Regions from separate parts of the Vagococcus luciliae genome, predicted to be linked through region 2. Evidence: predicted binding sites of a transcription regulator. Region 2 holds the regulator's gene; the other holds the start of a gene.
What was found. Region 2 encodes LexA, which represses DNA repair genes until DNA is damaged. Its sites were predicted from a motif close to CNAACANNTGTTNG; they were not measured.
Positions count from the first base shown of each region.

Region 1: the regulator LexA is predicted to act here: its motif matches at 5,897-5,910, upstream of dinB (DNA polymerase IV).

Region 1 covers NZ_CP102451.1:1,005,381-1,021,505, forward strand. The annotation lists gene G314FT_RS05080 (PD-(D/E)XK nuclease family protein) at 1-1,036, shown strand, start outside; gene addA (helicase-exonuclease AddAB subunit AddA) at 1,029-4,775, shown strand; gene G314FT_RS05090 (DUF975 family protein) at 4,841-5,686, shown strand; gene dinB (DNA polymerase IV) at 5,928-7,061, shown strand; rRNA gene G314FT_RS05100 (16S ribosomal RNA) at 7,423-8,980, shown strand; tRNA gene G314FT_RS05105 (tRNA-Ala) at 9,049-9,121, shown strand; rRNA gene G314FT_RS05110 (23S ribosomal RNA) at 9,302-12,213, shown strand; rRNA gene rrf (5S ribosomal RNA) at 12,293-12,408, shown strand; gene G314FT_RS05120 (teichoic acid D-Ala incorporation-associated protein DltX) at 12,749-12,904, shown strand; gene dltA (D-alanine--poly(phosphoribitol) ligase subunit DltA) at 12,922-14,433, shown strand; gene dltB (D-alanyl-lipoteichoic acid biosynthesis protein DltB) at 14,433-15,656, shown strand; gene dltC (D-alanine--poly(phosphoribitol) ligase subunit DltC) at 15,670-15,906, shown strand; gene dltD (D-alanyl-lipoteichoic acid biosynthesis protein DltD) at 15,903-16,125, shown strand, end outside.
Region 2 covers NZ_CP102451.1:1,157,559-1,173,683, reverse strand. The annotation lists gene tkt (transketolase) at 1-1,535, opposite strand, end outside; gene G314FT_RS05770 (DUF896 family protein) at 1,633-1,875, opposite strand; gene lexA (transcriptional repressor LexA) at 2,021-2,641, shown strand; gene G314FT_RS05760 (hypothetical protein) at 2,753-2,941, shown strand; gene G314FT_RS05755 (M42 family metallopeptidase) at 2,999-4,033, shown strand; gene G314FT_RS05750 (50S ribosomal protein L25/general stress protein Ctc) at 4,393-5,013, shown strand; gene G314FT_RS05745 (hydroxymethylglutaryl-CoA synthase) at 5,169-6,347, shown strand; gene G314FT_RS05740 (hydroxymethylglutaryl-CoA reductase, degradative) at 6,360-7,634, shown strand; gene G314FT_RS05735 (oleate hydratase) at 7,674-9,455, opposite strand; gene G314FT_RS05730 (sulfite exporter TauE/SafE family protein) at 9,585-10,364, opposite strand; gene G314FT_RS05725 (HelD family protein) at 10,433-12,586, opposite strand; gene G314FT_RS05720 (GntR family transcriptional regulator) at 12,931-13,566, shown strand; gene G314FT_RS05715 (quaternary amine ABC transporter ATP-binding protein) at 13,706-14,923, shown strand; gene G314FT_RS05710 (ABC transporter permease/substrate binding protein) at 14,916-16,125, shown strand, end outside.

The DNA of each region.
Region 1 (16,125 bases), 150 kb from region 2:
AGGAGAATTTTATCATGAAGCCTTGGATTTATTCTTTAAGGAACTAATTAAACAGAAAATCCAACTAACAGATATGTCAGATGATGAAGTGAAACAACTTGCTCAAACGGTGTTACAGGAAATATTAGGAGATAAACGATTTACTATTTTGTCCACAACCAATCGGATGAAATATGTGTCGTATCAGTTAGAAAAAACCATTCAAAGAGTGTGCTTATCGCTAAAAAATCAAGCTAAACGAAGTGATATGACCCCTATCCAAACAGAAATATTGTTTGGTGAGTCGTTAAAACAAGCTGGATTAAATAGTTTGGAAATTGTTTTAAACAATAATAAAAAAGTAAAAGTGCGAGGTAAAATTGATCGCTTGGATAAATTAGTTATTGAAGATGATGTGTATTTAAGCGTGATTGACTACAAATCGAGTAAGCATAATTTTGATTTTGTTGATGCTTATTATGGATTAGCTATGCAAATGATTACGTACTTAGATGTTGCCTTAAGTAATGCAGTAGAGTTAGTTGGTCAAACAGCTAAACCAGCTGGAGCACTATACATGCATATTAAAAATCCAGTTATCAATGTTAACGAAAAATTCTCATTAGATACGCTAGATGAACAACTACTAAAAGAGTATCAATATGATGGGTTGTTAGTAGAAGATGATGTGATTTTAGGAAAATTAGATAAAACCATTGACTCTCAGGTAAAATCGCTAGTTTACCCATACGAGCAGTTAAAAAGTGGGAAAATGAAATCATCACGATTTATCACATCAGATGAATTATCTCATTTAGTTGCTCATAATCGTGATAATTTCAAACAAGCTGGAGAAAAAATCTATGAAGGTAGCACGGAGTTAAATCCAGTCTATAAAGAACAAAAACGGTTAGCTTGTGGTTTTTGTCCATATAAAAGTGTGTGTCAATTTGACGTGATGTTACCAGAAAATAATTATCACCGAATTGAGTCCTTGAAAAAAGAAACGATTATGGAAAAACTGCAGCCTGAATCAAAGGAGGAGACACATGAGTAACCTAGATATTCCAGTAAAACCAGAAAACAGCCATTTTACAGATAAACAATGGCAAGCGGTATATGATTCTGGTGATAATTTGTTGATTTCTGCCTCTGCCGGTTCTGGTAAAACAACGGTATTAGTTGAGCGAGTGATTCAAAAAATTAAGTCGGGTGTTAATGTCGATGAATTATTGATTGTGACCTATACGGAAGCCGCTGCAAAAGAGATGAAACAACGAATTAAGGTAGCCATTCAAACGGCTCTTACAGAAGAAGTTGATACCGCACAAAAAGAGCATTTGGTAAAACAACTGGGGATACTTCCAACAGCTACCATCAGTACACTTCATGCTTTTTGTTTACGTGTCATTCAAAGATACTATTATCTTATTCATATCGATCCTGTTTTTCGTTTATTGACTGATGAAACAGAAAATCTACTATTAAAGGAAGATGTCTGGGATGAGCTAAGGGAAGAACTATACGGTGAAGAAAGAGAAGCGTTTTATCAATTAACTGAAAATTTTTCCAATGATCGTAATGATAATGGGTTGATGGAACTCATTTTTTCGATACACTTATTTGCTCAAGCAAATTCTGAACCGGAAAATTGGTTAGATAGTTTGCTTGAAAATTATCAAATAACAGACAGCTTAGTCAACTCGTCACTCTATCAACAATACATGAAACCAGATGTATTAAATCAATTATTGTTAGCTCAAGTAACCACAGATGAGTTAGTGAATCGTTGTCAAAGTGATGAAGAGCTAAAGAAAACACTAGAAACAGTCAGTGACGACAAACAATTAATTGATACATTATTATTTTTAATTAACGAAGATAGACTAGAGGACTTTTATGATTATTTGATAAGCACACCATTTAATCGTATTAAAGCGCCGTCTAAAAAAACAGCATCAGAAGAAGTTCAAGAGGAATATCAGGAAATAAAATTGGTACGAGATAGTGTAAAAGAAAATATTGGAAAGTTAAGAAGTCAGTATTTTAAACAAAGCCCTAAAGAGATGTTAGAGATATTAGAAAAATCACAGTCAGTGGTTGAAGAGCTAATTAGTGTGACCAAGCGATTTATTCAACGATTTTCTAAGGAAAAAGAATCTCGTCATGTACTTGATTTTAACGATTTAGAGCATTTGACATTGGCAATTTTAAGAAAACAAGTTGAGGGTCAATGGGTAGAATCTGAAGCATCAACGTATTATCGTCATAAATTCAATGAAATTTTGGTAGATGAGTATCAAGATATTAATAGATTACAAGAAACGATTTTGTATTGGTTGCGTCGCCCTGAAAAACATAATGGTAATCTATTTATGGTAGGGGACGTTAAACAATCAATTTATGGGTTCCGTTTAGCTGATCCTACTTTGTTTATTGAAAAATATGAACAATTTGCGACAGAAGAAGATGGCCGTCGTATTATCCTAGCAGAAAATTTTCGTTCAAGAAGTAATGTCTTAGATTTTACGAACCTTGTCTTTACACAATTAATGGATAAAGAATTAGGGCAATTAGATTATGATACGAGTGCTGAATTAATTGTTGGAAATAAGTCATTTCCTGAAAGTAAGGATTATGATACGGAATTATTAATTTATCAAACCACATCAGAAGAAAAAGATCAGGAGTCATTAGAATTTAGACTAGATGGAAAAACAGAAGGTGAGTTACGGCTTGTTGCGTTAAAAATTCGAGAATTAATTGATAAGAAATTTGAGTTGTTTGATAAAAAAGAAGAAAAAATGCGTTCAATCGCCTATAAAGATATTGTGTTGTTAACACCAACGAAAAAAAACAACTTAGATATTTTAGATATTTTTAAAGAGTACGATATCCCATTAATGGTGAACGATACACAGAATTATTTTCAAGCCACTGAGATTAGAATCATGATTTCTTTACTACAACTAATCGACAACCCTTACCAAGATATTCCGTTAGCGGCTATTTTACGCTCGCCGATTGTTGGAATTGGTGAAAATGATATGGTTCTATTAAAAAGCTATGACATGACAGGCTACTATTATGATGCCTTACAGAAATTTTTAATAGACGGAGATAAATCCAGTCAGTTATATCAAATAATCGAGACGTTTAATCAACAGTTTAATCATTGGCGTGAGTTGGCTAGAAGAAAACGATTGGTTGAATTAATTTGGCAAATTTATAAAGATACTGACTTACTTGATTATGTAGCAGGGTTGCCTTCAGGTATGCAACGAAAAGCCAATCTTCATGCTTTGTATCACCGTGCATCGAGTTATGAAGAGATGAGTTTTAAAGGTCTATTTCAATTTATTCGGTTTATCGAAAAAATGCAGCAAAAAAATAAAGATTTAGCCGAAGCATCTAACATTAATGAAGAAGCAGATGCTGTTAGAGTGATGACCATTCATGCTAGTAAAGGCTTAGAATTTCCTGTTGTGTTCTTACTAGACATGTCAAAACAATTCAATCTAATGGATGTTAGACAACGAAAATTTGTTTTTGATGAAGAGCTTGGTATGGGGATTAAATACAAAGACATTGAAAAACGTTTAGAATATGATACATTTCCTTTTAGTGTGATTAGAGAACATAAAAAACAGAAATTGTTAGCAGAAGAGATGCGTAAATTATACGTTGCACTAACTCGTGCAGAAGAAAAGCTTTACTTAGTCGGTTCCTATAAAAGCAAAGATGATGCTTATAAGAAATGGGCAACTTTAACTAGTACTGAGCATATGGTTTTACCAACAGCAAGCAGACAATCAACATCAAGTTTGATGGACTGGGTAGGAATGTCTTTAGTTAGACATCCGGACTTTGAAACGTATTTTCCAACTAGCGAAGCGACTGTCCTATCAGGATTAAAGAAACATCCAGGACAATTTTCTATTCACTTTTATCAAGAAGAGGATATTTTAGCTAGACATATGGCTCAAGGAGAGCAAGAAGAAGAATTAAAAGTATCTGATGTGAAACCAAATGTTAAATTATTAAAAGAAGTGGTAGAGCGCTTGAATTTTTCTTATCCTGAAAAAGATGCCACTATGACGGCAAGTTATCAATCTGTTTCTGAGGTTAAACGATTATTTGAAGATCCTGACATGAAGGATGTACCAACACTTAATTTCTCAAAAGATAAACAAATAAAAGCACATAGAGAAATATTGAGCGATAGTGCTAAGCCTAAATTTATGGAAGGTGATATTCAAATTAAATCTACAGATATTGGTTCAGCAGTACATTTATTGATGCAATTGTTACCTCTTGATAAAAAGCCGACAGAACAAGATATAAAGGAACAAATAGAGATAATGGTACAAAATGGTGTTTTTACAGAAAAATTAGCAGCTATATTACCTATCAATATAATAAAGTCATTTTTCGATACAACGTTTGGTGCATACCTATTAGCACACCATGAATTTACTAGAAGAGAACAACCGTTTTCATTGCTACTACCAGCTAAAGAGTTGTATCAAGATTATGTAACTAAAGAAGAGGATACTGTATTGATTCATGGGATTATTGATGGATTTGTCTTAACAGATTCAGAGCTTATTTTATATGATTTTAAAACAGATTATGTGCCTAAAGGTGCTACTATTGAAGAATTAGAAAAATTAAAACAGCGTTATGTTGGGCAATTAACTCTTTATCAATTAGCATTGGAAGAAATCTATCAAAGAAACGTGACGTCTTCCAAATTGATTCTATTAAATAGTGGAGACATCATTGATATGATATAAATGTTGTTCATAAAAAAAAAAACATGATAAAATAAGTATCAATAAAAGGAGAGGGATGTGATATTATGTATAAATCCTCTAAAGAACTTAAAATGCAAGCAAAAGAGTCACTCAGAGGACGATGGAAAGAAGCAGTAATATTGAATTTGGTACCGTCAATTATTCAAATGATTTCAATGTTTTTTATTACAATAACAGTATTGGTGTTTGGATTATTTATTGGCACGATGGCAAGTGATCAAACAAATTACTCAAAAATAGCGGGAGACGACTATGATAGTATTCAACATGAATATACATGGGAGGAAAACTTGGATGATGAATCACCTGCTTCAGGCGTAGTAGCGGCAATTGCTTCAGCAGGATCTGCTCCATTAGCAGGACCTATATTTAGCTTTGTTATGACATTTTTAACAATTGGTATTTCATTTACTTTTTTAGATGTCATAAGGCGTGGTAAATCACAAAATATGTCATTTAAAGAATCATTTAGATTGTTTAATGGAAATGATTTTGTTCCAGTATTATTGATTAATATTTTGACATATATTTTCCAATACTTATGGACTTTATTATTTATTATTCCAGGTATTGTAAAAGGATATTCTTATTCACAAGCAAACTTTATTTACAAAGATTTATCTTCAACTCGTGACACAAGGAGTATGGGCGCTACAAGTTTTATAACTGAAAGTCGTGAATTAATGGATGGGCATAAAGGTCGATTATTTTGGTTAGATATTAGTTTTATTGGGTGGTATTTTGTGGGAATGCTAACAATGGGAATAGGATTATTATGGATTAATCCATATATTAATGCGACGAAAGCAGCGTTCTATGATGATTTATCTAAAGGAAAATTTTTAGAGCAAGAAGTAATGGAAGAGGATGAAATTTGGACAAGTTTTTAAAGAATGAGATGATTCTCATTCTTTTTTTATTATATTGATACCATAAAGTCAGATAAATTTAATGCATAAGTCGTATGATGAGTGGCATACCAATTATCCCGAATTGGTTTTTGAATTCTATTTATTTGTAAATAGAATCATTTACAACCTTCATTTCCACTAGAGCGACGGCTTTGGTGGTTTTTTTGTGTCTTCATGATATAATATAAGCGAACGTACATTCTTTTTTGGAGGTTAGTTTATGTCAAATGGTTTGAAATTTCCGTTAATTAACGATTTATCTCGAAAAATTATCCATGTTGATATGGATGCTTTTTATGCTTCTATAGAAGAAAGAGATAATCCCAGTCTAAAAGGTAAGCCATTAGTCATTGCCAAACACCCTAATGATACAAATGGACGTGGTGTTGTCACCACAGCAAATTATGAAGCAAGAAAATATGGCATTCATTCAGCAATGAGTGCAAAAAAAGCATATGAACTTTGTCCACATGCGATGTTTGTCTCAGGTAACCGGGAATATTATGCTGAAGTTTCTAAACAAATTCATGAAGTTTTTAGAGAATACACTGATGTAGTTGAACCTCTTTCTCTTGATGAGGCTTATCTTGACGTAACGCATAATAAACAAAATATTAAAAGTGCAATAAAAATAGCCCGACTTATTCAATCCAAAATTTATGAAAAAGTTGAATTAACCAGTTCAGCAGGAGTCAGCTATAATAAATTTTTAGCTAAAATTGCGTCAGACTATGATAAACCAAAAGGATTGACCGTTATATTACCAGAAGATGCGCAAGAATTTTTGTTTGAATTACCAATTGAAAAATTTTATGGTATTGGAAAAAAGACGATTCCACTTATGCACGAAATGGGTGTATACACAGGCAAAGATTTGTATGATATACCAGAAATGACGTTAATCGATTTGTTCGGTAAAAAAGGATATAGTTTATATCGTAAAGTTCGAGGTGTTCATAATGATCCTGTCGAAAATAATCGAGAGAGAAAATCAATAGGTAGAGAAAAAACGTTTGGAAAAATACTTATCCAAGAAAGGGATGTACTAAATCATTTAAGAGAATTGTCAGAAGAAGTTAGTCGAAAACTATTGAAAAATGAATTAAAAGGAAAAACAATCGTTCTAAAGGTAAGGACTAATTCTTATGAAACAGTTACAAGAAGGATGACATTAAATAAATATATTTGTCAAACGGAAGAAATTTATTTTTATGCTAATCAATTATGGGAAGAATTAAATTGGAGCAATAGCGGTATTAGATTAGTAGGAGTAACAATCACAACTTTAGAAAAGTCTGTTTACGAAGCAATAGAATTACCATTATTCATTAAAAAAGGACAGATAAATAAGTAATATTGAAAAAAATAAAAAAACTATTGACGAATTGTGACATAATTGTTATATTAGTAAATGTCCTTGAGACACAGATTTTGAAATACTTGTTTTTTAATATTAGATGATAGGATTTATTTTATTAGGAATGAATTTTCAGAAAAATTAAAAAATAAAAAACTGTTGACAAGTTATTATAAACTTGTTATGATATAAAAGTTGTTACGGCAACAAAGTTTAGACCTTTGAAAACTGAACAAAGTAAGACGAACCAAATGTGTAGGGCGTTTCTACTATGTAGAAACAAACCATATTTAGTGAATACAATTCGCTAGCAAGTTTTAAAACAAATGAGCTAAACATCGTAAGATGTTATCAACTTTTTATTGAGAGTTTGATCCTGGCTCAGGACGAACGCTGGCGGCGTGCCTAATACATGCAAGTCGAACGCACTTCTTCTCACCGGAGCTTGCTCCACCGAGAAGAAGTGAGTGGCGGACGGGTGAGTAACACGTGGGCAACCTGCCCATCAGAGGGGGATAACACTTGGAAACAGGTGCTAATACCGCATAATTGCTTTTGCCGCATGGCAAAAGTATAAAAGACGCTTCGGTGTCACTGGTGGATGGGCCCGCGGTGCATTAGTTAGTTGGTGGGGTAACAGCCTACCAAGACCATGATGCATAGCCGACCTGAGAGGGTGATCGGCCACACTGGGACTGAGACACGGCCCAGACTCCTACGGGAGGCAGCAGTAGGGAATCTTCGGCAATGGACGAAAGTCTGACCGAGCAACGCCGCGTGAGTGAAGAAGGTTTTCGGATCGTAAAACTCTGTTGTTAGAGAAGAACAAGTGATAGAGTAACTGTTATCACCTTGACGGTATCTAACCAGAAAGCCACGGCTAACTACGTGCCAGCAGCCGCGGTAATACGTAGGTGGCAAGCGTTGTCCGGATTTATTGGGCGTAAAGCGAGCGCAGGCGGTCTTTTAAGTCTGATGTGAAAGCCCTCGGCTCAACCGAGGAAGGTCATTGGAAACTGGAGGACTTGAGTGCAGAAGAGGAGAGTGGAATTCCATGTGTAGCGGTGAAATGCGTAGATATATGGAGGAACACCAGTGGCGAAGGCGACTCTCTGGTCTGTAACTGACGCTGAGGCTCGAAAGCGTGGGGAGCAAACAGGATTAGATACCCTGGTAGTCCACGCCGTAAACGATGAGTGCTAAGTGTTGGAGGGTTTCCGCCCTTCAGTGCTGCAGTTAACGCATTAAGCACTCCGCCTGGGGAGTACGGCCGCAAGGCTGAAACTCAAAGGAATTGACGGGGGCCCGCACAAGCGGTGGAGCATGTGGTTTAATTCGAAGCAACGCGAAGAACCTTACCAGGTCTTGACATCCTTTGACCACTCTAGAGATAGAGCTTTCCCTTCGGGGACAAAGTGACAGGTGGTGCATGGTTGTCGTCAGCTCGTGTCGTGAGATGTTGGGTTAAGTCCCGCAACGAGCGCAACCCTTATTGTTAGTTGCCATCATTTAGTTGGGCACTCTAGCGAGACTGCCGGTGACAAACCGGAGGAAGGTGGGGATGACGTCAAATCATCATGCCCCTTATGACCTGGGCTACACACGTGCTACAATGGACAGTACAATGAGTTGCGAGACCGCGAGGTTTAGCTAATCTCTTAAAGCTGTTCTCAGTTCGGATTGTAGGCTGCAACTCGCCTACATGAAGCCGGAATCGCTAGTAATCGTGGATCAGCATGCCACGGTGAATACGTTCCCGGGCCTTGTACACACCGCCCGTCACACCACGAGAGTTTGTAACACCCAAAGTCGGTGAGGTAACCTTTTGGAGCCAGCCGCCTAAGGTGGGATAGATGATTGGGGTGAAGTCGTAACAAGGTAGCCGTATCGGAAGGTGCGGCTGGATCACCTCCTTTCTAAGGATAATTACGGAAAACACATTACGTTTTTACTTTGTTCAGTTTTGAGAGGTTTACTCTTAATAGGGGCCTTAGCTCAGCTGGGAGAGCGCCTGCCTTGCACGCAGGAGGTCAGCGGTTCGATCCCGCTAGGCTCCATTGATGAGAAATCATCATATAGATTGTTCATTGAAAACTGGATAGTTGAAGTTAGACATCAACATAAACCGAGAACACCGCGTTGAACAGTTTCTTTTAAAGAACTGTGAAATGTATTAACTATTATCTATCGCTAGTTAATAGTTAATGAAAAAACAAGCTAACCGTAAGGTTAGAAAAGGTTAAGTGAATAAGGGCGCACGGTGGATGCCTTGGCACTAGAAGCCGATGAAGGACGGGACTAACACCGATATGCTTCGGGGAGCTGTAAGTAAGCTATGATCCGGAGATTTCCGAATGGGGGAACCCAGTATCTTTTATAGGATATTATCTAGTAGTGAATACATAGCTATTAGAAGGTAGACGCAGAGAACTGAAACATCTAAGTACCTGCAGGAAGAGAAAGAAAAATCGATTTCCTTAGTAGCGGCGAGCGAAACGGAAACAGCCCAAACCAATAAGCTTGCTTATTGGGGTTGTAGGACTCAGCTGTGGTAGCTGTTGTGGATAGTCGAATCGACCTGGAAAGGTCAGCCGTAGCGGGTAAAAGCCCCGTAGATGAAATTGACAACACACCTATGAGTATCCTGAGTACGGCGGAACACGAGAAATTCCGTCGGAATCCGGGAGGACCATCTCCCAAGGCTAAATACTCTCTAGTGACCGATAGTGAACCAGTACCGTGAGGGAAAGGTGAAAAGCACCCCGGAAGGGGAGTGAAATAGAACCTGAAACCGTGTGCCTACAAGAAGTTAGAGCCCGTTAATGGGTGATAGCGTGCCTTTTGCAGAATGAACCGGCGAGTTACGATAGCATGCGAGGTTAAGCTGAAGAAGCGGAGCCGTAGCGAAAGCGAGTCTGAATAGGGCGAATGAGTATGTTGTCGTAGACCCGAAACCATGTGACCTACCCATGTCCAGGTTGAAGGTGTGGTAAAACGCACTGGAGGACCGAACCCACGTACGTTGAAAAGTGCGGGGATGAGGTGTGGGTAGCGGAGAAATTCCAAACGAACTTGGAGATAGCTGGTTCTCTCCGAAATAGCTTTAGGGCTAGCCTCGGATTTGAGAATGATGGAGGTAGAGCACTGTTTGGACTAGGGGCCCGTCTTGGGTTACCGAATTCAGATAAACTCCGAATGCCATTCATTTATATCCGGGAGTCAGACAGTGAGTGATAAGATCCATTGTCGAAAGGGAAACAGCCCAGACCACCAGCTAAGGTCCCAAAATACATGTTAAGTGGAAAAGGATGTGAGGGTGCACAAACAACTAGGATGTTGGCTCAGAAGCAGCCACCATTTAAAGAGTGCGTAATAGCTCACTAGTCGAGTGCCCTTGCGCCGAAAATGTACCGGGGCTAAACATGTTACCGAAGCTGTGGATAGAACCTTTGGTTCTATGGTAGGAGAGCGTTCTAAGGGCGTTGAAGCTGGATCGTAAGGACTGGTGGAGCGCTTAGAAGTGAGAATGCCGGTATGAGTAGCGAAAGACAGGTGAGAATCCTGTCCACCGAATGACTAAGGTTTCCTGGGGAAGGCTCGTCCTCCCAGGGTTAGTCGGGACCTAAGCTGAGGCCGATAGGCGTAGGCGATGGACAACAGGTTGAGATTCCTGTACTCGTTTGTTTTGTTTGAACAATGGAGGGACACAGGAGGCTATGAGATCGTGCGACTGGAAGTGCACGTTCAAGCAACGAGTTTTGATAAGAGTCAAATGCTTTTATCTTTAAGAACAAGTTGTGATGAGTAGGGAAATAAAGTACCGAAGTCTCAATGTCACACTGTCAAGAAAAGCTTCTAGTTAGAAACAAATGACCCGTACCGCAAACCGACACAGGTAGTCGAGGAGAGAATCCTAAGGTGAGCGAGAGAACTCTCGTTAAGGAACTCGGCAAAATGACCCCGTAACTTCGGGAGAAGGGGTGCTGAACGCAAGTTCAGCCGCAGTGAATAGGCCCAAGCGACTGTTTATCAAAAACACAGGTCTCTGCAAAATCGAAAGATGACGTATAGGGGCTGACGCCTGCCCGGTGCTGGAAGGTTAAGAGGATGGGTTAGCAATAGCGAAGCTCAAAATTGAAGCCCCAGTAAACGGCGGCCGTAACTATAACGGTCCTAAGGTAGCGAAATTCCTTGTCGGGTAAGTTCCGACCCGCACGAAAGGCGTAACGATTTGGGCACTGTCTCAACGAGAGACTCGGTGAAATTTTAGTACCTGTGAAGATGCAGGTTACCCGCGACAGGACGGAAAGACCCCATGGAGCTTTACTGTAGTTTGATATTGAATGTTTGTGACACATGTACAGGATAGGTAGGAGCCGTAGAAATCGGAACGCTAGTTTCGATGGAGGCGCTGGTGGGATACTACCCTTGTGTTATGACCATTCTAACCCGCACCACTTATCGTGGTGGGAGACAGTGTCAGATGGACAGTTTGACTGGGGCGGTCGCCTCCCAAAAGGTAACGGAGGCGCCCAAAGGTTCCCTCAGAATGGTTGGAAATCATTCGTAGAGTGCAAAGGCAGAAGGGAGCTTGACTGCGAGAGTTACAACTCGAGCAGGGACGAAAGTCGGGCTTAGTGATCCGGTGGTTCCGCATGGAAGGGCCATCGCTCAACGGATAAAAGCTACCCTGGGGATAACAGGCTTATCTCCCCCAAGAGTTCACATCGACGGGGAGGTTTGGCACCTCGATGTCGGCTCGTCGCATCCTGGGGCTGTAGTCGGTCCCAAGGGTTGGGCTGTTCGCCCATTAAAGCGGCACGCGAGCTGGGTTCAGAACGTCGTGAGACAGTTCGGTCCCTATCCGTCGCGGGCGTTGGAAATTTGAGAGGAGCTGTCCTTAGTACGAGAGGACCGGGATGGACATACCTCTGGTGTACCAGTTGTTCTGCCAAGGGCATTGCTGGGTAGCTATGTATGGACGGGATAAACGCTGAAAGCATCTAAGCGTGAAGCCCCCCTCAAGATGAGATTTCCCATTCCTTTAAGGAAGTAAGACCCCTGAAAGATGATCAGGTAGATAGGCTAGAAGTGGAAGTACAGTGATGTATGGAGCGGACTAGTACTAATCGGTCGAGGACTTAACCAAGATAGCGGTGGACAATTATATTGATACTAACTTAACATCCAGTTTTGAGTGAATCATCACTCAATAAAAAACAGATAAGTGCGGTGACGATGGCAAGAAGGATACACCTGTAACCATGTCGAACACAGAAGTTAAGCTTCTTAGCGCCGAGGGTAGTGAAGGGTTTCCCTTTGTGAGAGTAGGACGTTGCCGTGCTTTTTGTATTAATTCAAATATAAATGAAAAAGGGAGGTACATTTAATTATGTTATCTCCTTTTTTTTGTTATAATATACATGTTTTATAATAATAAAGTGAGAATAAGTAATGAAATTACACAAATCATTATAAAATATAGTGAAAATATGATAAACTCATATATGAGGTTTTTTTAAGATTTGATTGTTATTGTTGACGTAGAATAGTATTTACAATAAACTAGTCAAAGATTTATAAGTAAAAATAGGTCTCAAGTCCTATTATAAATTCAATCATATGCTTGATATAATTTAACTTAAATGATTGTAAAATGAGTTGAAAGTAAAGGAGTGCTATGTATGGAATTAAAAAAAATTGAAGTGCCAGAAAATACGAAAAGATGGATGAGTTTCGTTGGAAGAACACTTTTTTATGCAGCCATAATACTTGTATTAATTTATTTGTATCAATATAGCCATGTGGGTGGGGGCTCTTTCATATATAATCAATTTTAAAAAGGAGCTAGTAAATAATGTTAAATGAAATTGTAGAAAAAATTAAAGATATTTCATTAAATAGTGAAGAAACTATCTTTTTTGAAGAAAATAATCGTCAATACTCTTATAAAGAGTTAGATAAATTGTCAGATTCTCTTGCTGGATTTTTAGAAGAAAGATATCCAGTGAAAACGCCTGTTATTGTTTATGGGGCTCAAGAAGCTTTAATGATTATCTCGTTTTTAGCTTGTACTAAATCGGGTCATTCATATGTACCTATTGATGATCACACACCTAAAGAACGAGTATCAATGATTGTTGAAGAAGCAAATGCTTCTTGTGTTTTATCTTTGTCTGATTGGCCATTAGATACAAAAGAAGTTTATGATAGACAAACAGTTATTTCTTTGATGAATGATGAAAAAGAATATTTAGCAAAACAAGTGGTGTGTGAAAATGATGTGTATTATATTATTTTTACATCTGGAACAACTGGGAAGCCAAAAGGGGTGCAAATCACTTATAATAATTTAATTAGTTTTACCAATTGGATGTTGAGTGATTTTTATTTGAAAAAAAATCAACGTTTTTTATGTCAAGCACCATTTTCATTTGATTTATCAGTGATGGATTTGTATCCTGCTTTATTATCAGCTGGAACGCTTATCCCAATGCCGAAAACAATGATTGAAAATTTTCCGTTATTATTCAAATCAATTCCAGAAATGGCCTTGAATGTCTGGGTGTCAACTCCTTCATTAATTGAAATGGTATTATTGAATCCAGAATTTGATTCAAAACATTTACCAACATTAGAGAACTTTGAATTTTGTGGTGAAGAATTACCAAAAAATACTGCTCAAAAATTGTTGGACCGTTTCCCTAATGCTAAAATTTATAATACATATGGTCCAACAGAAACAACTGTTGCAATTACGAATATTATAATTACGCAAGATGTTCTAGATAACTATGAACGAGTACCACTTGGAAAAGTTAAAAGTGATACAACAATTCATATTTTGAATGATAAGGGTGAAAAATTACCTAGTGGTGAAATTGGTGAAATTGTTATTTCTGGTCCAAGTGTATCTATAGGTTATTTTAATAATCCTGAAAAAACAAAAGATGTGTTTTTTGAATTTGAAGGGGTACCATCCTATCGAACTGGAGATGCAGGTCTGATCAAAGACGATTTGTTATTTTATAAAGGAAGAATGGATTTTCAAATTAAGTTAAATGGTTATAGAATGGAATTAGGTGATATTGATCACCATTTAATCACTCTTCCAGAAATTCGTTCTGCATGTTCTGTTCCAAAATATAACAAATCTGGTAAGGTACAACAATTATTAGCTTATGTAGTTTTGGAAACACCTATTGAAAAAGCAGATGAAAAAAGTTTGACTCAAAAATTAAAAGAGGACTTAAATAAAACAGTGATGGATTATATGGTACCACATCGTTTTGTCTTTGTTGAAAGTCTTCCAATGACACAAAACGGAAAAATAGATCGTAAACAATTAATAAATGAGGTGAATAGTTAATGAGTCAGCTAGCACAGTTGATCCCATACTTGACTCCTTATGAAAAACCTTTTTATTTTATTATATTAGGTGTGTTGTTTATCCCATCGATTCTTTTATCATTAAACGGTAAAAGAATGATGTGGTATCAAAACTTTTTAACTATTTTCTTTTTATGGATTAGTTTTGGTGGCCCAAATTCAAAACAGGGACTGGCTTTAATTGCTTATATGATTTGGCAAACACTATTAACAGCTATATACTTTAAATATCGACAAAAAGATAATAAAAGTAGTGTTTTTTACTTAGCAGTTTTGCTAAATTTATTGCCGATGTTTATTATTAAACTTTCACCATTTTTTGGTTCTCAATCGATTTTAGCTTTTCTAGGTTATTCTTATTTAACCTTTAAATCTGTTCAAGTCGTGATGGAAATACGTGATGGAATATTAAAGGAATTTAATATTAAATATTATATTCAATTTTTAATTTTCTTTCCAACTATTTCATCTGGACCAATTGATCGCTATCGCCGATTTTTAAAAGATTATTTAAATCCGCCAGACAAAGAAAAATATGTTGAGTTATTACAAAAAGGTATTCATTACATATTCTTAGGTTTATTATATAAATTTATTATAGGATATGTTTTAGGTAGTCAATTATTACCAACAGTTCAAGGATTTGCACTAGGTGGAACGGCTCCTGTTCTTGGAACGATTGGATATATGTATGTGTATAGTTTTTATTTATTTTTTGATTTTGCTGGTTATAGTTTGTTTGCAGTAGGGACAAGTTATTTACTTGGTTATGAAACACCTATGAACTTTAATAAACCATTTATTAGTCCCAACATTAAAGAATTTTGGAATAGATGGCACATCACTTTATCATTTTGGTTTAGAGATTATGTTTACATGAGATTGATGTTTACGTTATTAAAGAAAAAAGTATTTAAGAGTCGTGTTGTGGCATCAAATGTTGGGTATTTCGGCTTGTTCCTATTAATGGGATTATGGCACGGATTAACCTGGTATTACATTGTATATGGTATTTACCATGCTTTATTAATTTGTATTAATGATGCTTGGTTGAGATATAAAAAGAAACATAAAGACAAATTGCCAAGTAATCGTTGGACGCATGCTTTAGCAATCTTTATTACATTTAATGCAGTATGTTTTAGTTTCTTGATTTTCTCAGGATTTTTGGATACATTAATTAAACAATTTATCTTAGTATAGGAGATGGCTAAAAATGAACGTAAAAGACACAGTATTAAGCATTTTAGAAGATTTAACAGGAAGTGATTTTTCAGATCAAATGACTGTTGATTTATATGAAGAAGGTATTTTAGATTCAATGGCTACTGTTCAAATGTTAGTAGAAATTGATGGTCAATTAGGTATAACTGTTCCTGTTTCGGAATATGAAAGAAGTGAGTGGGCGACTCCTGAACAAATTATTGCACAGGTTGAAGCTTTACAATCATGACACTAAAGAAAAAAATATTTTTCGCCGTTGGCCCGTTTGCAGTAGCAGCTTTGTTCATAGTAGCTTTATTGTATTCGCCACTAGAATTTATTAAGGAACCTTCAGAAAAGAAAGTGCATGAAGCTGCATCGTCTATGTCTGTTAATGTATTAAAAGGCTCTGAAATAAAAAGAGAAGCAATGGAATCTGGAAAGTATTTACCATTCTTTGGTTCATCTG
Region 2 (16,125 bases):
TCTGTTGATGTTGCAGCCAATTTCCATGCTGCTGATACTTCATTGCCATCAGCTGGACGAATTAAGTTTACATTTGGTATCCCACGTAAGCTTGATAACTGTTCGATTGGCTCATGCGTTGGACCATCTTCACCAACTGCAATAGAGTCATGTGTTAACACAAATGTTACAGGTGCTTTTTGAATCGCTGATAAACGCAATGCTGGACGTAAGTAGTCGACAAATACGAAGAATGTTCCACCATACACACGGGTTCCACCATGCAAAGCAATCCCATTCATTGCTGCTGCCATACCAAATTCACGAACACCAAACCAAATATTACGGCCTTCATATTGTCCTGGTTCAAAATCTTTTTCAGCTGCCACCATTGTATTGTTTGATGATGATAAATCGGCTGATCCTCCCCAGAATGATGGGATTTCTTTTGATAAGACTTGAATGGCTTCTTTACTTGTCACACGACTCGCAGCACTTTCACCAAGTTCATATGTTGGTAAAACAGATTCCAAATCAACTGTCACGTCATCTTTGAAGGCTTCTTCAAATTGTTTCGCTAGTTCTGGATAAGTAGCTTTATAATCAGCAAATAGTTTTTGCCACTCTGCTTCTGCTTTTTCACCTTTTTCTACCATATCAGCGTGGAAACGTGTTGCCACTTCTTCTGGTACAGTAAATGCTGGGTAATCCCAACCGTAAGATTTTTTAGCAAACGCCACACCGTCAACTCCAAGTGGTGCACCATGAACTTTGTTTGTTCCTTCGTTTTCAGCACCAAATCCAATCACTGTTTTGACTTCAATCATGGTTGGTTTTGTAGTTTCTTTTTGTGCGGCTTCAATAGCATTCGCAATTTCTTCTAAATCGTTGCCGTCTTTGACTAAAATGTGTTGCCATCCTGATGATTCAACACGACCTTTAACGTCTTCCGTAAATGACTTATCTAATGGTCCGTCTAATGAAATACCATTTGAATCATATAACACAATTAATTTACCAAGTTTTAAATGACCAGCTAAACTGATTGCTTCTTGAGAAATACCTTCCATTAAATCACCATCACCACATAAAGCATACGTGTAATGGTCAACGATATTAAATTGATCTTTGTTATATGTTGCAGCGAGGTGCGCTTCTGCCATCGCAAATCCAACACTCATCGCAATTCCTTGACCTAATGGACCAGTTGTTGCTTCTACCCCATCTGTATGATGAACTTCAGGATGTCCTGGTGTTAAACTATCCCATTGACGGAATTTTTTTAATTCCTCCATTGGTAAGTTATAACCTGACAAATGAAGTAAACTATAAAGCATTGCGGAACCATGTCCTGCCGATAACACAAAACGGTCACGGTCTGCCCATTGTCTTGATGTTTTAGGATTGACCTTTAAAAATTTTGTCCAAAGAGTGTAAGCCATTGGAGCTGCCCCCATTGGTAATCCTGGATGTCCTGAATTTGCTTGTTGAACCATGTCTAAACTAAGCGTACGAATTGCATTCACACCTAGTTGATCAGTTTGATCAAATAACATATAACGCCCTCCTATTTAGGTTTTTTTTACCTTTATTATATTTTACATCTAATAATATTAATTTACAAGCGTTTTTATAGAAATAACACATGAAATTTTATCGATCATGTAATCCTTTTTCTTTTTGGATTTGTTTTAATTTCTCAGGAGTAACATCTGTCCCCTCTTCATCGACTACTTTCATTCCCTCAATGTGATTTCTCATACCTTTTCTAAAACTATGTAAATATTCTTCCCTCAATAATTGTTGTTCTTTTTTTTCAACGTCAGTTAGTCCCTCAGTTGTTTTTGCTTTCTTTGCTAGCTCATTAATTCTTGCTAATTTTTTTTCACTTAACATAAGTCACGACCTCCTTAAAGTTCTACCTAAATAGTAGCTTAAAAAAGATAAAAAAACAATTATATATCGTTCAAACGTACGAACATGCGTTTGATTTTAAGAAAAAATTATGTTACACTCAAAAAAAAGGAAATGAGGTATCATCATGTCAACTAAACGTTCTTCTAGGCAATTAGACGTTTTAAAATATATTCATGAACAAGTTGAAAAAAAAGGGTATCCTCCAACTGTAAGAGAAATTGGAACAGCTGTTAACCTTTCATCAACGTCTACTGTTCATGGTCACTTATCACGTTTGGAAAAAAAAGGATTGATTACTCGTGATCCAACTAAGCCCAGAGCAATCGAATTAACAAATGAAGGGTTAAAAATGATTGGAGTTAACTCTCCTTTTATTCCAATGCTTGGTGTTGTAACTGCAGGTGAGCCAATCTTAGCTGTTGAAGAAGCATCAGATTTTTTCCCATTACCTCCTGACTTAAAATATGAAGAGAATAGTTTATTCATGTTAACCATTCGAGGAGATAGTATGATAAATGCTGGGATATTTGATGGTGATCATGTCATTGTAAGAAAACAGTCATCTGCTATTAATGGTGAAATTGTTATTGCTATGACAGATGAAAATGAAGCAACATGTAAAAGGTTTTTTAAAGAAAAAAATCATATTAGATTACAACCGGAAAATGATACATTAGAACCAATTATCTTAAACAGTGTCGCTATTTTAGGTAAAGTGGTTGGACTTTATAGAAATCATATTTAATAAAGCATAACGTTATGCTTTATTTTTTTCTTTACAAAGAGAACAGATGTTTGTATAATATGTTTACAGATAAGAACATACGTTCTATCGAATAGTTTAAGGAGTGGTTTTATGTTTGCTATTAGAAGATATGCTCTAATTTTAATTGTCTTAATTATTGGTGTCATTTTAGGTAACATGGGATTAGATGTTGCATTAATTATATTGACCCCACTTGTATTATTGTGGTTAATGCTTTGGGATGAAAAAAGTTATCGTCGCTCTCAACAAAAACATAACCATCTATCCTATAAAAAATAAGCATTGCTTTTTATGAATGATTCATCTACCCTTAATTAAAAAGAAAGGATGAGTCATTTGTATAAAGATACTATTGAATTAACAAAGGAATTAACTAATATTCCTTCTCCAACAGGAGATACTAAAAAAATTATTGCATTTATTAGTAACCTATTAAATAAATCTGGTTATAAGCCTTGTATTAATAATAAAGGAAGTTTAATAATCACTGTTCCTGGAACAAATCAAGAGAAACAACGATTTATTACTGCACATATTGATACTTTAGGAGCTATGGTGCGTGCGATTAAACCAGATGGCCGATTAAAACTTGATCTAATTGGTGGTTTTAATTTTAATGCTATCGAGGGCGAATATTGTACGATCCATACTCAAGAAAATAAAGACTATACTGGTACCATTTTAATGCATCAAACTAGTGTTCATGTCTATAAAGATGCTGGTACCGCTAAACGTGATCAGCAAAATATGGAAGTCAGAATTGATGAAAAAGTTTCTTCTAAAGAAGAAACTGAAAAATTAGGTATCCAAGTTGGAGATTTTATTAGTTTTGATCCAAGAACTATTATTACATCTTCAGGTTTCATAAAATCTCGTCATCTAGATGATAAAGTTAGTGCAGCTATTTTAATTAATTTTTTAATAAACCTTAAAAAAACAGGTGAAACACTTCCTTATACAACCCACTTCTTCTTTTCAAATAATGAAGAAATTGGGTATGGTGGAAATTCAAATATTGATTCTCAAGTTGTTGAATATGTTGCGGTTGATATGGGTGCCATGGGAGACGATCAACAAACAGATGAATACACTGTATCAATCTGTGTCAAAGATGCTAGTGGACCTTATCATTTAGGACTTCGGAATCATTTTGTTTCCCTATGTAAAGAAAAAAATATTCCTTATCAATTAGATATTTATCCTTATTATGGAAGTGACGCTTCAGCTGCTATGAGAGCTGGTGCAGATGTCAAACATGGATTGATAGGAGCTGGTATCGAATCTAGTCATGCTTATGAAAGAACACATAAAGATTCAATTGAATCTACTGAACAGTTGGTAAAAGAATATTTGTTTAGTTCTTTATCATAATAAAAAAACAAACTCAATGAGTTTGTTTTTTTATTTAAAACTATATTGCTTGACCTTTTCTGCTTTTCGTCGTATGGTTAGTTCATAAGCTTATATTATAGTGTGGTTTAAAACCATGATGAGCAGGCAATATATGGATTGCTTAAGTCCTTAGTCACCATATTTAACTTATTAATTAATATTTAATTATTAAGATTGCCTCAAAAGGTATAATATAGTCTTATCGTTCGTTATTGATAAGTTTAACACTCTTATCAATATCACCTAGATTAATCGATTAGCTCATCACAACGATTACATCTACATGAACTAAATAACGAACTAATTAAGATGTTATATTCTAAAGGAGGAAATTATTTATGTCAGTAGTGTTAAAAGTAGAAGAAAGAGCAACTAGACCAAGATCTATCAGAAGAAAACTTAGAGAAGAAGGTCGTGTACCCGGTGCTGTGAATGGTAACGGAATACAAAATCTATCAATTTCTGTTGATGCACGTCAACTTGAAAAAGATATTCGTGAAAATGGATTAAATGCCGTTTATGTATTAGATTTAAACGGTAAAAAAATAAGTACATTATTACACACTTACGAATTAGATACATTTACTAAATCATGGATTCATGTAGAATTCTTAGCAGTAGATATGTCTCAAGAAACTGAAGTTGAAGCAGAATTATCACTTGTTGGTACTCCTAAAGGGGTTAAAGCTGGTGGTGTTCTTGAACAAAACTTATACAGTGTTATTGTATCAGCTACTCCAGATAAATTACCAGAACGTGTTGAAGTAAACATTGAAGATTTAGAAATTGGAGATTCTTTAGTAGTTGCTGATATTCCTAAACATGATGAGTTTACAATCATTACAGATGCAGAAGAACAAATTTGTGCCGTAGTTGAAATGGCTGCTCCTGTTGAAGATGAAGCTAACGATATTGCTGCAGAACCTGAATTAGTTAATGCTAAACCTGAAGAAGCTTAATTAGAAAATACACTAAACAGAACTCTTTTTAAGAGTTCTGTTTTTTTATACTTTAAGAGATTACTAAAATCACTGAAGAAGTTCCACTCTTTATCTCTTTCTATGATAGAATACTTATGAATTACTCTTATTCTAAAAGAAAGTAGGTTAAATGTATGGTTGGTATAGATAAAATAAATTTTTACACCCCAAACACATATATTAAATTAGAAGAACTAGCAAATTATCGTGGGGTAGATCCTGATAAATTTACTATAGGCATTGGACAATCAAAAATGTCTGTTCCTCCTATAAGTCAAGATACAGTCAGCATGGCTGCAAATGCCGCCTATCCTCTACTTACGAAAAATGATTTAAATAACATAGATTTAATTGTTGTTGGAACTGAAACAGGTGTCGATGAATCAAAATCAGTTGCTTCATTTATTCATCAACTGCTAGACATCCATCCTTTTGCAAAATCAGTTGATTTAAAACAGGCTTGCTATGGTGCGACAGCTGGTTTAATGATGGCTGTTGATTTTGTTAGACTACATCCTGATAAAAAAGCATTAGTAATCGGATCAGATATTTCAAGATATGGACTAAATAGTTCTGGCGAAGTTACACAAGGAGCTGGTGCTATTGCAATGATTATCAGCTCTTCACCTAGTATTTTAGAAATTGAGGAAGTATCCGTTTCTATGACAAAAAGTATTTTTGATTTTTGGCGACCAAATTATTCTAAAACAGCAATCGTCGATGGTAAATTTTCAAATGAAGCCTACATTTCTTTTTTCAGTGAGCTATGGCATGAATACAAGAATCGTACCGCTCGGTCATTTGAAGATTTTTCTGCGTTTTGTTTTCATTTACCTTATACAAAAATGGGTAAAAAAGCACTTATGCCCTTGCTTGATGCAGAAGCACCTAACAATAAAGACTTACTGTTAGAACATTACCAACTTAGCACTACCTACTCTCGTGATATTGGAAATATTTATACTGGTTCTCTTTATCTAAGCCTAATGTCTTTACTAGAATCAACTTTATCATCACTTAAAGAAAATCAGCGTATTGGTTTCTTTAGTTATGGTAGTGGTGCTGTCGCTGAAATTTTTTCTGGTAAACTTGTTCCAGGTTTCAAAGATGCTCTGTTAACCAAACAACATGACACACTATTAAATGATAGAATTTCTTTATCTATTGATAGCTATACAGACATGTTTAATGATGAGTTAGCCATTGATTCTGAAGGAAACCATTTATTTAAACAAGACAAAACAGATAATGGCGTTTTCTTCTTTAAAGGTGTTGAAAATCATCAGCGTTTATATGGGAAAAATAAAGAATAAGGAGAATCTTTAGTGGACAAATCATTTGATAAATTTTATAAAAAAACACGAGATGAACGATTAGCAACTTTATTAAATGCACAGCTCTTAAGTCAAGAAGATTATTCTTTGTTTAAAAAAAATATGCCATTAGATGAAGATGTTGCTAATTCTCTAATAGAAAATCAGTTGACTCAATTTCCTATACCTTTAGGAGTAGCACTAAATTTTATCATTGATGGAAAAGAAAAAACCGTCCCCATGGTAGTTGAAGAGCCTTCTGTTATCGCTGCTTGTAGTTATGCTGCTAAAATGACTCGTCCAAATGGCTTTGAAACATCTATCACAAGTTACTTAAAAAGAGGGCAAATTATTTTCACCGGTGTTGAAAATCTTGAAACTGCTCAAAAAATGCTACTATCACATTTAGAAGAAATTAAAAAAGTCGCTAATCTCTCTCACCCTTCCATCGTGAAACGTGGTGGTGGCTTACAGAACATTGAATGCTCAATATTTAAAGATGAAAATGACGAAACTTTTTTCACTGTCTATCTACTGATTAATGTTGGAAATGCTATGGGAGCTAATATTATCAACACGATATTAGAAGGCGTCACACCTTTTATCTCAGAATTAATTGATGGAGAAGCTCTAATGTCTATTTTAAGTAACTATAATACCGAATCATTGGTCACTGCAACATGCTCGATTCCTTTTAGTCACTTGGATAGTAAAACGACAAACGGAAAAGAAATTGCTCACCGGATTGTACAAGCTACTAGATATGCTAATCTTGATACGTATCGTGCAGTCACACATAATAAAGGCATTATGAATGGGATTGATTCTGTTGTCATCGCAACTGGAAATGACCCACGTGCTGTATCTGCCGCTGCTCATGCTTATGCTTGTCGTAATGGACGTTACCAAAGTATGGCAGATTGGCACGTAAACGATGATTCTCTTATTGGTGAATTAACGTTACCTGTGTCTATCGGGACTGTCGGGGGGGCAATCTCTGTCCTTCCTATGGCTAAAGCTAATCTTGATATGTTGGGTATTACAGATTCACAAGAACTGGCTAGAGTGATAGTATCAGTTGGTTTAGCACAGAATTTGGCTGCCTTAAAAGCTCTTGTTAGTGACGGCATCCAAAAAGGACATATGAAACTACATGCTAGTTCTCTTGCTATCCAAGTTGGGGCTGTTGGGGATGAAATAGAACAGGTCACTGAAAAATTAAGACAAGCATCTCACATGAATACTCAAACTGCTACAGATATTTTAAAGCAACTAAGAGAAATATAGAAAAAGCAACTCCAAATTAAAACGGAGTTGCTTTTTTATTTATAATAAATGGTTATCTTTTAATAGCTCTTCGACAAATGTACCTTGAATTTTTTTAAGTTCATGTTTTTCAACTTTGCTCATTAACCAAGGAACTTTTATTTCAGGGAGAGTTTTCTTATCTGTTAAGTAATAAGTCGCACGAAGTAACGTACGGATGTCAAATGCTGAAGCAAACACTTCTGGTACTCCTCTATCCACATCCATTAATTCATACACAGCTTCCATTGCTGTTCTAACAGAATACTCTGTCGTAAAGACTGTGTCTCGTTTAGTTTCTGCGAAATTCCCAATGAATGCTAAATTCTTAGACCCATTTGGTACAACTAATGGTCTATCCCCATTTGCTCTTGGCATAAAGTAAGACGTAATAAATGGCATATAAGTTGGGACCACATTGACAGAATTTTTAGCTAAATCATCAATTTTTTCAACGGGTACCCCAATATGATACAACCATTCTTTCGCTATTTCTTCACCAGTACATGAAGTAATTGGTTTTTTTACATAATTTCCATCTTTGTTTGAACACAATGCATAAAACCAGATAACTAACTCATCTTTAGGTTGTTTTTTAAAGTGTGGTTGACGATTAATAGTGTAACTTTGACGCCAATTTGAATCTTCAGAATACACAATCCCACCTGTTACAACTCGACCTGAATAAGGATCTCTTTTACTGATATTTTCAAGATATGGTGCTATTTTTTTATCTAATGTTGTGATTGTAGCAGACACTACCCAGCTCTCACTTGGTAAATTTTCACAGAATTTTTCTGGATGACCAAACTCGTCACATTGTTCTGCTAATTTTTTCCATAGATTCCAACTACCTCCAAGATCTTCTTTACTTGGAATTGGTGCTGGTGTTGTTTGTGTACCATATGTTGAACTTTCAGTGATTGAACCATTTGTTACAAACACTAAATCGTCTTCTTTTAACTCAATTGTTTGTTCTTTCCCATCTACGATCAATTCTAATTTTTCAGCTATTTTTTGATTGTTAGCACAATTCACAATGATATTATCAACTTTTGTATTGTATTGGACTGTCACACCTTGCTCAGTTAAATAGTCAACTAATGGCATCACTAGAGACTCATACTGATTGTATTTGGTGAATTTCAATGCACTAAAATCCGCTAAGCCATCAATATGATGAACAAAACGCATTAAATAGCGTCGCATTTCCATTGCTGAATGCCAGTTTTCAAAAGCAAACATTGTACACCAGTATTTCCAAAAGTTTGAGTCAAAAAATTCTTGTGAAAAGACTTCATCAATTCTTTTATCTTGTAAATCATCTTCCTTAGTTAAACACAGTGAGATAATTTCTTTAAGCCCTTTTTCAGTCAATGTGAATTTTCCATCGGTATCTGATTGAACACCTTGACTATGAATCAAGCGACATTCTGATGAGTTTGGGTCTTCTTTATTTAACCAATAAAATTCATCTAATACTGAGGCATTTTCTACCTCTAACGATGGAACTGAACGATATAAATCCCATAAACATTCAAAGTGATTTTCCATCTCACGACCGCCACGTATAACAAAGCCATAATGATCTTTGTCAATCCCATCAAGAGATCCACCTGGAAGTGGTAACTCTTCTAAAATCGTAATTTTATTACCTGGTAATTGAGCATCTCTGATTAAAAAAGCTGCTGCAGATAATGAGGCTAATCCTGATCCTACTAAATAGACAGCTGAAATGTTATCTGTTCTTTCTGGTTTCTTTGGTCGAGCAAACGCTTCATAATTTCCATTACTTGTATACATTATCATAACCCCCAGTGTTATAAAACTTCTTTATAAGAGTTATTCTAACGCACATACAAGTCCACAAACTTTTATTTAATGCATTTCAACTGACAAAAAAGAACAATTATATGATAAAGGTTAATTTTTTTATAAAAACAATTTATAAGCATTATAACAATTGACAAGAAGGACACCAATTATCACAAATTGATAAATTGTCGTCACTTTTTCTGATGATACGCTTTGACTTAAATAAGCACCTAAAAATCCACCAATAATTCCAGCTGGTATAATATAAATTAACAAGTTTAAATCAAAGTGTGAAAAACCTGTACTAAATTGAATAGTTACTATTTTGGATAACTGAGAAAATAGAATAGTCACAATTGAGTACACTGTGGCATTTTTTATCGGAATACCAAATAACAACATTAACATAGCAACATTTAAAGGTCCGCCACCTATTCCCAAAAAACTAGCAATGGCTCCTAAAAATAACCCACATATTAAAATTGTGAATACTCCCGTGAAATGCTGTCCTTTCCACTGATTTTTACTATATAAATATGAAAATATCAATGTTGCCATAATAAGAATAATTTGTATCAGTGAAACTATCTTTTCTGATGACAAGAGACTAACTAATTTATCTAACCCTAAACTTCCAAGAATACCTCCTAAGACAGAGCCAAATGATAACCATAGAGCAAACGACCAATTTATTTTAATTCCATTTTGTGCTTGCCTGATTGTTGAGACAATCGACATACTTAAAACAGCTACCGTTGAGTAAAATGAAATACTTAAAATGTCATGAAATCCTAATGTATCAAATAAAGGTTTTATAATCACTCCCCCACCCATACCAGATATAGCACCAATACTATTGGCAAAGATGATAATAAAAAAATAAATCCAGCCCACCATTTATTTTTCCTCCTCAAAAAAGACTACTTACTTCCCAGTCTAGTGGGAAAAAAGTAGCCTGTCTATCTTTATTTTTCTAAATAAGCCAATAAAGGTGTTAATGATTTTTCATAGCCAATAAATAAATGATTCATCGCGCGAGAGAAAGCAGTATATAATATTTTTTGATCTCGAATAGTGGTAAAATGAGCCGCCGAAGCATTTAATAATAATACATTATCAAATTCTAGCCCTTTCGCTAGATTAATACTAGTGACATGAACCTGTGTTTCTTCATCAAAGAATGTTTCTATGATCTCTTTTTCATGCTCTGTTTTCACTAATACCGTCAATTTTTCACCATCTAACTGACTCAATACGTTAGCCACTACTTCTTTAATCTCTGATGGTTGATTATATTTGATTAATTGCGGTGCAACTCCTTGTGGACGAATTGGGACAATCGTCGCATTTTTTGATAGTGACAATTCATTAAACGCTTTAGTAATCGCTCCTGTAGAACGGTAACTCGTTAACAATTGATAGGTTGTTACCTCTTTATCATCAACTGAAAAAAGTGTCTTAATTTGTTTAAAAGGTGTACTAGTGTTAAAAATAGCTTGGTTTTCGTCTCCTACCATGGTGAAGTCGCTTTTTGGAAAAAGCAATAATAAAAACTGGAGTTGCGCTGGTGTATAATCTTGCACCTCGTCTACCAAAACAAATCGCATATTTGGCATAGTTAATCTTTCCACATAAAAGTGCTTAATAGTTAATAATACAATAGCCTCATCCAATGTAATTGGTGACATTTGTCTTTTATATATACTCCCTGAAAATCCTTCAAATAATTCATGAAATAAGACCTCTTGATTTAACCAACGATAGCGATTAATTTGCTGTGTCACTTTTTTATATTTTTTTCGTAACAATTGTTCTGCATAACGTGTTAAACTTTTTTCTGAATCGTCTTGAATCAGGTGACCAAAATATTTTTCTTGTTGATCTTCTGTCAACGAAATAACTTGATCATGAATTTTTTTAGTACGAGATTGTTGAATGAGTCGCTGATTCCATCCACTCAATAACCTCTGCTTTACTCCTTGTATTCTATCTACATGTGGACTATTTTGTGGTGTTTCATCAAACAATTGTCTAATCTGTTCCTTTGAAATAATATCCTTATCTCGATACATAATATCTTTGAATAAGCGATCTTTCTTAAATTCATGGTACACATTATTCTTTATATAATGGATAAATTGATCATCTCTTAAATAGGTTGTTTCTTTTGAAACCGATTCTTTTGAGATACGTTTAAAATACGTTTCTTCTGATTCGATTTGTCTCCCCATATAATTTTGAGCAAATTGTAGTAATGTCATATTTCTTGGATTTTTTTCACCTAATGATGGCAAAACATCTGATACATATTGTATAAATGCTTTGTTTGGAGACAGTATCAACACATCATCAGAGGTAATTTCATCTTGCATATTATATAGTAAGTACGCGATCCGTTGCATGATAGCTGATGTTTTCCCACTACCAGCTACTCCATTAACTAACATATAAGGCGTACTTGTGTCACGAATAATCACATTTTGTTCTTTTTGAATAGTAGCAGTGATATCTTGCATTTTTTGTGTATCATCTTTAGCTAAAGCACTTAACAATACATCATCTTGAATAGAAACCATCGTATCAAAATACGTTAACAATTTATCTTTTTCTATCACAAACTGACGTCTTTCTTCAATAGATGTTTCAATCGTATTTCCTCTTACTTGATAAGATGATGAACCTAACTCATTATTATAAAACAATTCTGCAATAGGAGAACGCCAATCATAAATCAAATTATCATTATTTTCATCAGAAAAGCCATGCATGCCTATATAAAATGACTCTGGTTCTTCTTCATCTAAAAAATCAACTTTTATCTTCCCAAAGTAAGGTTTTTCTAACAAACGTTCAACTTTATCTAAAGTTATTTCTCCATTTCTTATTTTTATATTATATTGATCAATTTCGCGATTTTTCATTTCAATTTGAGAAAAACTATCTAATTTATCCGATATACCATCAACATTTAGCTTAATATCTTCCGTAATTTTACTCATCATACTCTGACCAGAATGCTTTGTCTCTTCTAACCATTCACTTAATGTTTTTTGAGTATGCAGTAATTGTTGATAGGTCATTTTTAAATATTTTTCTTCTTGTCTTTTTTGTTCAGACATACTTTTTTCATTCCTTTCACTTGGAACTTCACTATTAAAGAATAACCATATCATCATTTTTTTTGTTTAACAAGATAAAGAAATTTCTCTCACTTAAAAAGAAAGAAACATTCATTAAAAATGACAACATTATGATTAAATTATTATATCAGAACGCTATCTCATTCTATAGTAGACACATGATTTTAATTAATTTATCCAACATATACAAAGAATACATTTGCTTAACAAAGAAAAGAATTTATATGGCTATTTAAGTAAATTTACTTTCTTACTACTTTTGCTTTTTTATTCTATTTTTAGTACGATAGCCCTAATAGTTCACTCAGAAAGGATCGAAATATATGGCAAGACATAAAAAAATCATTTTACCAAAATACCAACAGGTTGCAATTGAAATTGCTGAACGAATTGACTCAAATTATTATAAAGTTGGAGATAAAGTACATGCTAGATCAACACTAGCAAATACATTTAGCGTCTCTCCTGAAACAGCTAGAAAAGCAGTTAATATTTTAGTTGATGTCGGGATTATGGAGGCAAAACATGGCAGTGGTGTTATTGTTGCGTCAAAAGATAAAGCTACCTCTTTCTTATCTCAATATAAAGATGTCCAAAATATTGAAGAGATTAAACAAGATTTATTAACACACATTCAAAAACAAAAGAAAGAATTGGATGAATTGACTGATTTAGCAAATTTACTTGTTTCTCAAACAAAAAAAATCAATCATGCCAATCCACTTCTTCCATCTGAGCTACTTTTAACAAAAGAAGCAAAGTATCTCAATCAAACCATCAAAGACTTAAATCTATGGCAAGAAACATCCGCAACAGTTGTCGCTATATTACATGACCAACAGCTTCTCATATCACCTGGTCCATATGCAAAAATAACTGCTGGTGACATTTTATATTTCATCGGAGATGAATTTTCAAAACAACGTCTCTCAAATTTTTTTTATCCATCTGAATCCTAGTTATATCAAGCCTTATTATCATTTCATTTTCAGAAAATATGATAATAAGGCTTTTTTACCTTTGACAAAGTGACCATTCTATTATAATATTATGTGGTCACTTTCGTTAGAGAGAGAATTTATATAAAGGAGATTTATAATGACTAAAGTAAAAGTTGAAAATTTAACCAAAATATTTGGTAAAAAACAACAACAACAGGTTGCTTTACAAATGGTAAAAGAAAAAAAATCTAAAACAGATATTGTCAAAGAAACTGGGGCAACTGTTGGTGTATATGATGTTAATTTTGATGTCAAAGAAGGCGAAATTTTCGTTATCATGGGGCTTTCTGGTAGTGGAAAGTCAACCTTAATTCGTCTAATCAATCGAATTATTGAACCAACTTCTGGTGATATTTATATTGACGGACAAGATATTGCCAAACTTGATAAGGAAGAATTAAGAGAAGTTCGTCGTCATAAAATGAGCATGGTATTCCAAAACTTTGGACTGTTTCCTCATCGTACTATTTTAGAAAATACAGAATATGGTTTAGAAATTCGTGGTGTTGAAAAAGAAGAACGACAACAACGTGCCGAAAAAGCATTAGAAAATTCTGGTTTACTTACTTTTAAAGATCAATACCCTGATCAATTATCTGGCGGAATGCAACAACGTGTAGGATTAGCACGTGCCTTAGCAAATGATCCAGAGATTTTATTAATGGACGAAGCCTTTTCAGCTCTTGATCCATTAATTCGTCGTGAAATGCAAGATGAGTTAATTGAATTGCAAGATAAAGTGAAAAAAACCATCATCTTTATCACCCATGATTTAAATGAAGCTTTAAGAATTGGTGATAGAATTGCTTTAATGAAAGATGGTCAAATTATGCAAATTGGTACTGGTGAAGAAATCCTAACAAATCCAGCTAATGATTATGTCCGTGAATTCGTTGAAGATGTTGACCGCTCAAAAGTCTTAACAGCACAAAATATCATGGTGCCTGCAATAACAACTAATCTTGATATTGACGGACCAAACGTTGCCTTACAACGTATGAGAAGTGAAGAAGTCAGTATGTTAGTTGCTGTAAATAAAAAACGTGAATTACTTGGAACAATTACAGCAGATGCTGCTGCAGAGGCTAGAAAAAACAAACAAACACTACATGATGTCTTAGATAAAAATATTATTACAGTGGAAAAAGATATGCTAATTAGTGATATCTTCCCTCTCATCTATGATTCTCCAACACCACTAGCTGTTGTTGACAATGAAGATAACGATCGCTTGTTAGGTGTTGTGATTCGAGGAAGCGTGATTGAAGCACTAGCTGAAACAACTGATGAAAATGAGGTGATGGATAATGAATAGTATACTTATGAATGCTTTACCAGTTGCAGACTGGGTAGAAAATATCACAGATTGGTTTACAAATACCTTTTCAGGATTATTTGCTTTAATTGAAAATCTAGGGAAACAAGTAATGGGAGGCATGACAAATTTATTAACTGCCATTCCACCACTGATTTTCATTATCTTAATGACTGCTCTAGCTTTCTATATTTCGGATAAGAAAAAAGGGCTAACTGTTTTCACATTCCTTGGTCTATTGTTTATTTTAAACCAAGGTCTCTGGGCTGATTTAATGAATACAGTGACACTAGTTTTGATTTCAAGTGTTCTCTCTATTATTATTGGTGTGCCGCTTGGAATTTTAATGGCTAAAAGTGATAAAGCTCAAGCCATTTTAACTCCTATCTTAGACTTTATGCAGACAATGCCTGGTTTTGTTTACTTAATTCCAGCTGTTGCATTCTTTGGTATTGGGATGGTTCCAGGGGTTTTTGCGTCAGTTATCTTCGCATTACCACCAACTGTTCGTTTCACGAATTTAGGTATTCGCCAAGTACCAGAGGAATTAGTCGAAGCGGCCGATTCATTTGGTAGTACAGGGAAGCAAAAATTATTTAAATTAGAATTGCCACTAGCAAAAAGTACTATTTTAGCCGGTATTAATCAAACAACGATGCTTGCTCTATCAATGGTTGTTATTGCATCAATGATTGGTGCTCCTGGTTTAGGTCGTGGCGTATTATCTGCTTTACAAAGAGCTCAAGTTGGGAATGGATTCGTTAATGGTTTAGCTTTAGTTATTTTAGCGATTATCATCGATCGATTCACACAATATGTTAATAAACCACGTGCTAAAAAAGCAAAAGCCACAAATCCTAAGCAGAAAAAAGTAACAATTATTGCAGCTGTTGCAGTTTTAGTTGCTGCCATTGGGTCATCTATGTTCCTATCTTCAAATAAATCAAGTGATAAAAAAATTAACTTGGCTTATGTTGAATGGGATTCAGAAGTTGCCTCAACACATGTATTAGCAGAAGTATTGAAACGTCAAGGATTTGACGTTGAAACAACGCCACTAGATAATGCTATTATGTGGGAATCTGTTGCAACAGGAAAAGCTGATGCTAGTGTGTCTGCTTGGTTGCCTAGCACTCATAAAGCTCAAGCTGATCAATATAAAGACAAAATCGATATTCTTGGTCCAAATTTAGACGGAGCAA